2 regions of the Soonwooa purpurea genome follow, and region 1 is predicted to be linked to the other one. Evidence: riboswitches for the same ligand, from Rfam matches in the RefSeq annotation. Region 1 holds a riboswitch; the other holds the start of a gene.
The links. Region 1 has a riboswitch for S-adenosylmethionine ahead of ACVFVN_RS02260 (O-acetylhomoserine aminocarboxypropyltransferase/cysteine synthase family protein). Riboswitches for the same ligand answer to the same signal wherever they lie in the genome.

Region 1 (4,558 bases):
ATTTAACTAAATTATATTTTTCAATGAAAAGCTTCAATCCTAGGATTGAAGCTTTTTCATTTATTTCTTTGGAGCTTTTTCCCGCTGTCCGCTATATCTTTACCCTTGTCGCTCGGTTGGCTCCGCTACGCTCCGCCACCTCACGCCAACGCCAAAGGATGCCGCTTCCATCGGGGCTAGGAGATTGGGTATCCCAATTTAGTATTATTAATTTTCAGGAAGAAAAACCTCAGCCAACATACAACGTGCACTTCCGCCACCATTGGTTTCTATAGTTTCTAAATCCGAATAAATAATCTCCGAATATTGTTCGATTTGCGCAATCTGATTTTCAGTTAGAGATTGATACGCCGACTGGCTCATCACAAGGAATTTGTCACCATTATTATTTTGAACCTGAAGCATATTTCCAGCAAACTGTTGAAGCTGTTCTTCAGAAATTTCCACAATTTCTTTCTCACTAGATTTTATGACTTCAATCACTTTTTCTCTTTCCAGTTCATTATCAATAGAATCAAGGCAAATCACCACAAATCTATCCGCGACACACATCATCACATTGGTATGATAAATCGGAAGCCTGATTCCATCCACCGTTTGGTAAGAATGAAAAACAATTGGCGTATAGCCATACTCTGCACAGAAATCACGGAATAGTTTTTCGTCCAACCTCAATGACACCGAGCCATAAGCAATTTTATGATCATGATCGAAAATCATACTTCCTGTACCTTCCAAGAATTTTTCATCTTTTTCAGCGTTGCTTCTATCGTCAATTTTAGTGATATTGAATCCTTTAGATGAAATTTCGTTTAAAATATCCTCGCGGCGTTCCACACGTCTGTTGGGCGCAAACATCGGATAGAGCACCACCGTACCATCTGCTGCAAAACTCACCCAATTGTTTGGAAAAATAGAATCTGGCGTATGCGGCTCCAGCGTATCTTTAATTGTTATAACATTAACACCTTTACTTCTAAGTTTATCAACAAAAACATGAAATTCTTCCAAAGCTTTATCCTGAACTTCAGATCCTTTTTGTTCGACTTGAAAATAATTATTCTCAGCAGTTTGGGCATTGTAACCGAAGGCAATCGGCTCAATCATCAAAACAGTATTGGTTGTTTGCATAATGTGAAATATGTTTAGGTCACAAAAATAGCAAAGTTCGGCAGAAAAACCACCGAACTTGTCATTTTATCATTATGAATTTAGAATCTTTAAAAAGCTTGTTCAAAATCGGCAATAATATCATCAATATGTTCAATTCCTACACTCACACGGATTTGTCCAGGCGTAATTCCTGCAGCTTTTTGTTCAGCATCGCTCAATTGTTCATGCGTCGTCGATGAAGGATTGATTACCAAAGTTTTAGCATCGCCAACATTTGCCAGATGACTCGCTAGCTTTAAAGAATTAATAAATTCTACAGCCGCTTCTTTTCCGCCTTTAATTTCAAAATTAAGAACGCCTCCGAAACCGCGTTTCAAATATTTTTCGGCATTTTCTTTATCGGCAAAACTTTCTAAACCAGGATAAATCACTTTCTCAACTTTCGGATGTTGTTCTAGGAATTCTGCTAATTTTTGAGCATTTTCAACCGTTCTTTCCAAACGAAGCGATAAAGTTTCTAGCCCCAACAACAATTGATGCGAATTAAAAGGGGAAATCGTTGGACCAAAATCGCGCAGACCTTCTACCCTAGCTTTGATGATAAAAGCGATATTTCCAAAATCCGAATTTTTCCCAAAAACATCAGTAAACACCAAATCATGATAACCGGGCGACGGCTGAGACAATAAAGGAAATTTCCCATTTGTCCAATCAAATTTTCCAGAATCTACGATGATGCCGCCCACACTTGTACCATGACCGCCAATCCATTTTGTGGCAGATTCTACAATGATGCTTGCGCCGTGCTCGAATGGATTAAATAAATAACCTCCTGCACCAAAGGTATTATCGATAATTAACGGAATCTGATGCTTTTCTGCAACTTTTGCAATCGCTTCAAAATCAGCAACATTCAAAGTGGGATTGCCTATCGTTTCCACATACAAAGCTTTGGTATTGTCATCAATTAAAGCTTCAAAATCTTCTGGATTATCGTCTTTTGCAAAGCGTGCTTCAATTCCTAATTTTGCAAAACTCACTTTGAACTGATTATGACTTCCACCATACAAATAAGGCGAAGTCACGAAGTTATCACCATGTTGCAAAATATTTGTAATGGCTATGAATTGTGCGGCATGTCCAGAAGAAACCGCCAAAGCGCCGACGCCTCCATATAAAGCTGCGATACGTTTTTCGAAAACATCCGTTGTAGGATTCATCAATCGGGTGTAGATGTTTCCAAAGGCTTTCAATCCAAAAAGATCGGCAGCATGTTGTGCGTCATTAAAAGTGTAAGAAGTAGTTTGGTACAATGGCACTGCACGACTGTTAGTGTCTTTATCTACGCTTTGTCCGGCATGTACTTGTAAGGTCTCGAATTTGTAATGGTTCATCTTTTATAAATTTAAAATTATTAAACATTAAAAACTTATCCAAGATGTTGGGCATTTGCCGGAAAAATAAAAACTCTTCCGACAAGCCGAAAGAGTTTTGAATATTTTTAATAATATATTTCAAATAATCTCTGACTTATCTTTCCTCATTCCTGAGGTTGAATGTGGCACCTTACCTAAGCAGGTTGCCAAGACTTCAACGGGTCAAATCCCTCCATCTTTCTGGATAAGCGTAATTCTATATTTTGAACTACAAGAGCAAAAGTATTAACTAAATTTTAAATATGCAAGACTATTTTTTTATTCTCTCACCAAAGGCATAGTAGAACATCTTAGCAATCCGCCCATTTTAGAAATTTCACGATAGGGGATTTCTTCCACTCTTATTCCCCAAACATCGCGAAGATGATTGTTCAATCTTGTAAAGGCTTTGTCGGAAACCACCACTTCTGGCGAGATGGAAAAAATATTAGGATACATCTCGAACATTTCTTCATCATTAACTTCAAAACAATTTTCTTTACCGAAAATATCAAGAATCAAATGATAGTCGCTTTCGTCAACAAATCCATTTTTATAAATTATACATTTGTCTTTTCCAACAGGGTTAAACGTACAATCCAAATGCAGAATTCCTTTGTAAGGTTCGGTATCATTTTTCTTTAGTTCAAAATCGAGAATACGTTTTTTAGGGAAATATTCTTTTAAAATTTCTATGGCATAACCATTGGTTCTAGCGGTTTTAAAATTCCTATAATCCTGTGAGTAACAAGTTCCTACAAAAACAAAATCGTCCCAAACGATAACGTCGCCACCTTCAATATGCGCAGTTTCTGGAAGGTTGATAATATTTCTCCAAGGGACTTGCTCAAAAATTTTGCGATAAGCCTCCTGCTCGTCCGCTCTGTCTTCGATAATATTAGAAATAATCATTTTATCATCGATAACAAAAGCGACATCGCGTGCAAAAACCTGATTGTAATCTTCGATAACTTCTGGACGATAGACTTTAACCTTATGTTTTAGAAGAACTTGCTCGAAGGCATTCATCTCGGCTACGATGTCGGTTTCTGTAGGATAAATATTATTTTGAATAGAAAAATAAGACTTTGCGTCGTAACTTTCCTCTAGTTTTGGTGGATTTCCTAAAGAGTTGGGTTGTCCCAAAACTACAGATTTCAGTTGTCCTGTTTCGTTTTTAATATTTAGCTTCATAAAATTCTCGTCTAAGGCAAATATACAGATTGCAAAGTATCTCCTATGGCGCGGGCATGAGGAATATCATCTGCGTGAAGATAATTTAAAATATAAAACTTTTGAAATAATAAACAATTTCAAAGTATTTATCCAAAGTTTTTGGAATAGATGGAAAAAACACTTCGTGCAAAAAAAATATCATTTGGTGCAAAAACAAACAAATTCTGATTGCATAGACGTAACTTTGCAAGAATTTTTTGAAAAGCAATGAAATCTCAAGGATATATTTTAGCCATTATTTCAGCCATTTCGTATGGTTTGATTCCGATTTTTATACTTCCTATGAAACAGATTAACTTCTCGATGGACGTTACGTTGTTTTATAGATTTTTATTTTCAGCAATTATGGTGAGCCTGTATCTACTATATAAAAAGGTAAATTTTAAAATCAACAAATGGGAATGTAGGATTCTAATGATTTTGGGATTATTTTATGCCCTATCATCAGAATTTTTGTTTCTGGGATATGATTATTTATCTGCTGGAATTGCCTCGACAGTTCTTTTCGTTTATCCCGTTATAGTCGCGTTGATTATGTTTTTATTTTACCATGAAAAACTTTCCAAAATGGGCATTGTTTCATTATTATTGGCTTTTTCTGGCGTTATAATTTTGTGTTTGAAAGGTGATAAATTTGAAATAAATTATCTGGGGCTCGGAATTGTATTGCTGAGTGCGTTGTTTTATGGCCTTTATATCATCATCGTGAACAAAGCAAAAATCAATGTTTCTGGGATAAAATTGTCTTTCTACTCGATGTTATTCACGTCTATTTATTTTTTAATAAAATCTTT
Region 2 (4,558 bases), on a different contig from region 1:
TTCCGTTACACCAAATGGATGAAAGAATCTATTCCTGCTAATCGCGATATATTTATTTTCGGAAAAGTCCAATCGTTTAACAACAGTTTTTCCATGCCGCATCCCGAGATAGAAACCGATGAAACCAAAGCCATATCTGGCAGCCTTCTTCCAGTCTATTCCAGCAGCGAAAAACTAACCAAACGTGGCATTACTAACAAATTGTTTCAGAACGTCATTTATGAAATTCTGAAAAACTTACCTCAACTTACAACCGAAAATCTTCCAGAAAACCTCATTAAATCTTTAAAATTAATGGGACGAATGGAGGCCTATTTTAATATTCATTTTCCTCAAAATGCAAAACTAGCTGCAGAAGCCGAGCGAAGAATAAAATTCGAGGAAGCCTTTTTTTTCCAGTTAGGTTTTGGACTAAAAAAACTACATCAACACACCAAATCTATAGGAAATCCTTTTCCAATTGTTGGTGACTATTTTAATAACTTTTATAACCATCAACTTCCTTTCGATTTGACTGGCGCGCAAAAACGTGTTTTGAAAGAGATACGAACCGACATGAAACGCTCCACACAAATGAATCGTTTGCTACAAGGCGATGTTGGATCCGGAAAAACCATGGTCGCATTGTTAACAATGCTGATCGCGATGGATAATTTTTTCCAAAGCTGTATGATGGCACCCACCGAAATTCTGGCGCAACAACATTTTAATTCGATTCAAGATTTATTAAAAAACACAGATATTAAGGTCAAACTTTTGACGGGTTCTACAAAAACATCTGAACGGAAAATCATTCATGAACAACTTTTGTCGGGGGAACTGTCTATACTTATTGGGACGCATGCTGTATTGGAAGATATTGTTCAGTTCAAAAATTTAGGCTTGGTAATTATTGATGAACAACATCGTTTTGGCGTTGCACAACGTGCCAAACTTTGGGCAAAAAACAAAATCCCGCCTCATATTTTGGTAATGACCGCCACGCCCATTCCGAGAACATTAGCGATGAGCTTCTACTCTGACCTTGATGTTTCTGTAATCGACGAAATGCCTGTTGGTAGAAAGCCTATTGTTACAGCACATCGCCGTGAAAAAGACCGCGCTTATGTGTACAATTTTTGTCATGAAGAATTACAAAAAGGCCGACAAATCTATTTCGTTTATCCATTAATTGAAGAGTCCGAAACTTTGGATTACAAGAATCTTCAAGATGGTTTTGATCATATTTTACAACATTTCAAAAGTTACAATATTGCGATGCTTCATGGTAAAATGAAACCTGATGAAAAAGATCAAGCCATGCAATATTTTGCTTCAGGAAATGCACAAGTTATGGTGGCAACAACGGTTATTGAAGTTGGCGTAAATGTCCCAAATGCTTCTGTGATGGTCATCGAAAGTGCTGAACGATTTGGATTGTCACAACTTCATCAGCTGCGCGGGCGCGTTGGTCGTGGTGCAGAACAGAGCTATTGCATTCTTATGACTTCTGATAAATTATCTAACGAAAGTCGAAAACGCATTAAAACCATGACCGAAACCAACGATGGCTTCAAAATTTCTGAAGTGGATATGGAGCTTCGTGGTCCTGGCGACATTTTGGGAACACAACAAAGCGGCGTTGTCGATTTCAAAAAGCTGAACCTCATGACCGATTCGGAGATTATAAAAAGCGCAAAACTGGCTGTTGACCATCTGTTGCAAAAAGATGCACTGCTTGTACATCCGAAGCATTTGTCCATGAAGAATTTTTACATCAAACAATATAAAGGCAAAAATAAGTGGGGCAAGATTTCCTAAAGATTTGGAAGATTGGCATTTATAACATAGTTTTGTAACTCAATTATCAGGAACCTCCGCAGAGGTAGCAACCTGCAACGACAAGCAAGGTGCTAAAGCGATAAGCCAATTTTTGGAAAAAATGTTGTTATCAATCTTCTGCTGTGGTCTTACTAAACATCAATGCATGACGACCGAAAACAAATCTCGCGAAAGCTTCATTAGCCTTATTCCTTTTTTAGTTTTTGTATTTAGCTTTTTAGGCGCTGGAATATATTTGGGCGATTTTTATGCCTTGCCTTCTCCTATTGCTATGGCCGTGGGTATTATCTCCGCATTTTTGATAATCCGTCTTCCCTTTAGAACTAAAATGAATGAATTCTTAAAAGGTTGTGGCGATAAGAATGTGCTGACCATGTGTATTATTTATCTTTTGGCAGGCGCTTTCTCAGCAGTAGCAAAAGCTTCTGGAAGTGTTGATGCAATTGTTAATTTGGGTTTGGACTATATTCCTATTAATTACATTGCGTTGGGGATTTTTATTTTAGCATCTTTTCTGTCATTAGCCTCCGGAACGTCGGTAGGTTGTATTGTTGCCCTTGGGCCCATCGCTATTGAACTGGCTACAAAAAGTGGCATTGACATCAACCTTATGGCTGCCGCTTTGTTGACTGGAGCGATGTTTGGGGACAATCTTTCCGTGATTTCGGATACGACTATTGCGGCGTCTCAATCTTTGGGAAGCAAAATGTCGGATAAATTCCGAACCAACTTGTGGATTGCCGCGCCCGCATTTTTAATAACAATTGTCCTTCTATTTTTAAATAATTCGGATGTGCCACCACTACAGCATCACACCGAACACAACAGTCATTTTTATCTTTTGATTCCTTATATTCTGGTTATTGGATTGGCATTTCTAGGCATGAATGTTTTTTTCGTATTGCTCATCGGGATTGTCGTTTCTGGAATTATCGGTTGGTACAGCGCGGGAATGGACCTCATCACATTTTCGAAAACCAGTTATGAAGGTTTTACCTCGATGACAGAAATTTTCCTACTGTCGTTACTAACGGGAGGACTTGCAGGCATTATTGAATATGCTGGTGGCATTCGTTTTTTATTAAATAAAATCCTGAAAAGCATTCAATCAAAATTCTCGGCAATGTTTGGCATGGGCATTTTGGTAAGTCTGGTGGACGCTTGTATTGCCAACAACACCATTGCGATTTTAATTACAGGAAAAGTTGCAAAACCTGTTTCTGAACATTATCAAATAGAGCCCCGAAAAATGGCTTCTGTATTGGACATTTTTGCCTGTATCATCCAAGGCATTATTCCTTACGGCGCACAGGTTTTAATATTAATGAGTTTCAGCAAAGGGAATATTGATTATCTATCGCTCGTTGGACATTCTTATTATATTTGGTTATTGCTGATTTGTGTATTTGTATTTATTTTCTTTAATCGAAATCAAACATCAAATTCCATTAAATAATCATCCATCACATAATTGTTCCCAATGTCGAACACGGCTTCGTCATAGACTTTAAAACCTTGGGATTCGTAGAATTGTCTTGCTGAATTGTTTTTGTTAACCGTGAGTATAATTTTAGAATCCTGATTTTCTTTCGTTTTTTCTTTAACCAGATTAAGTCCAATTTTTCCAGCACCTTTTCCTTTGGCTTCCGGAACGAGATAAATGCGGTGAAGTTTTGTAATGTCGGACTCAACATGATGCTCAAAACCGACAAAACCTAGTGGCGTCTCCTTTTCAAAAATTAAAAAATAATGATAATTCGGATTCTGAAAATGCGACATAATCTCGTGTTCAGAATACATTTTATCCAACATATATCCCAACTGATCTTTAGACAAAATCTCAGCGTAAGCATCTTCCCATGAGCGTCTCGCCAAATCCTGAATTATAGAAATATCGAACTGACTCGCCTTTTTCGTTGATATCATAATTTAAAAATAAAAAAAGGGCCGAAGCCCTAGATGTTGTTTTAGATGGTTTGCATTTCTGCTTTTATCTTGTCTTGCAATCCTTCCGAAGCGATTGTTAAAGGCAATCTCAAATAGTTTTTGACAATTCCTTTTTCTGCTAAAACAGTTTTAATACCGCAAGGATTTCCTTCTGCGAAAATCAATCTTGTGATGTTAACCAATTTGTTATGAATGTCGTAAGCTTCTTTCACTTTTCCATCGAAAGCCAATTGTACCATCGTTGAAAATTCTTTTGGATAAGCTTGTCCGATTACAGAAATTACGCCGTTACCGCCCGCTAAAGTCACTGGCAGTGCAAACTCGTCATCACCAGAAACCAGGTTAAATCCTGCAGGTTTCTTTCTAATAATATCAAAATATTGTAGAATATTAGGTGCCGCTTCTTTTATCATAATTAGATTTGGGAATTCTTTTGCCAATCTCAAAGTTGTTTCGGCTTCGATATTTTGTCCAGTTCTTGACGGAACATTATAAATAATAATATTTTCCCCTGTAGAAGCAATCATTTTATAATGTTGATAAAGCCCCTCTTGATTTGGTCTGTTATAATAAGGCGATACAGAAAGTACAGCATCAAAAGCCGACAAGTCTGCTTCTTCAATTTGCTTTTTAACTTCCATCGTATTATTACCACCGATTCCTAATACCAATGGTACACGTGCATTGTTCACCTTTATAATATGCTCAATAACCTGTTTCTTCTCGTCCTCGGAAAGTGTTGCCGCTTCTGCTGTTGTCCCCAAAACCACGAGATAGTTAGTCCCATTAT

Region 2: linked by a shared signal. The riboswitch ahead of ACVFVN_RS13790 (Na+/H+ antiporter NhaC family protein) and the one ahead of ACVFVN_RS02260 (O-acetylhomoserine aminocarboxypropyltransferase/cysteine synthase family protein) in region 1 are both predicted to bind S-adenosylmethionine.

Annotation. Positions count from the first base shown of each region.
Region 1 covers NZ_JBSSMA010000002.1:91,808-96,365, reverse strand. The annotation lists gene ctlX (citrulline utilization hydrolase CtlX) at 208-1,131, opposite strand; gene ACVFVN_RS02260 (O-acetylhomoserine aminocarboxypropyltransferase/cysteine synthase family protein) at 1,221-2,507, opposite strand; SAM riboswitch class I at 2,641-2,740, opposite strand; gene ACVFVN_RS02255 (dimethylarginine dimethylaminohydrolase family protein) at 2,808-3,722, opposite strand; gene ACVFVN_RS02250 (DMT family transporter) at 3,972-4,558, shown strand, end outside.
Region 2 covers NZ_JBSSMA010000019.1:31,574-36,131, reverse strand. The annotation lists gene recG (ATP-dependent DNA helicase RecG) at 1-1,800, shown strand, start outside; SAM-I-IV-variant riboswitch at 1,839-1,932, shown strand; gene ACVFVN_RS13790 (Na+/H+ antiporter NhaC family protein) at 1,967-3,277, shown strand; gene ACVFVN_RS13785 (GNAT family N-acetyltransferase) at 3,253-3,747, opposite strand; gene dapA (4-hydroxy-tetrahydrodipicolinate synthase) at 3,789-4,558, opposite strand, start outside.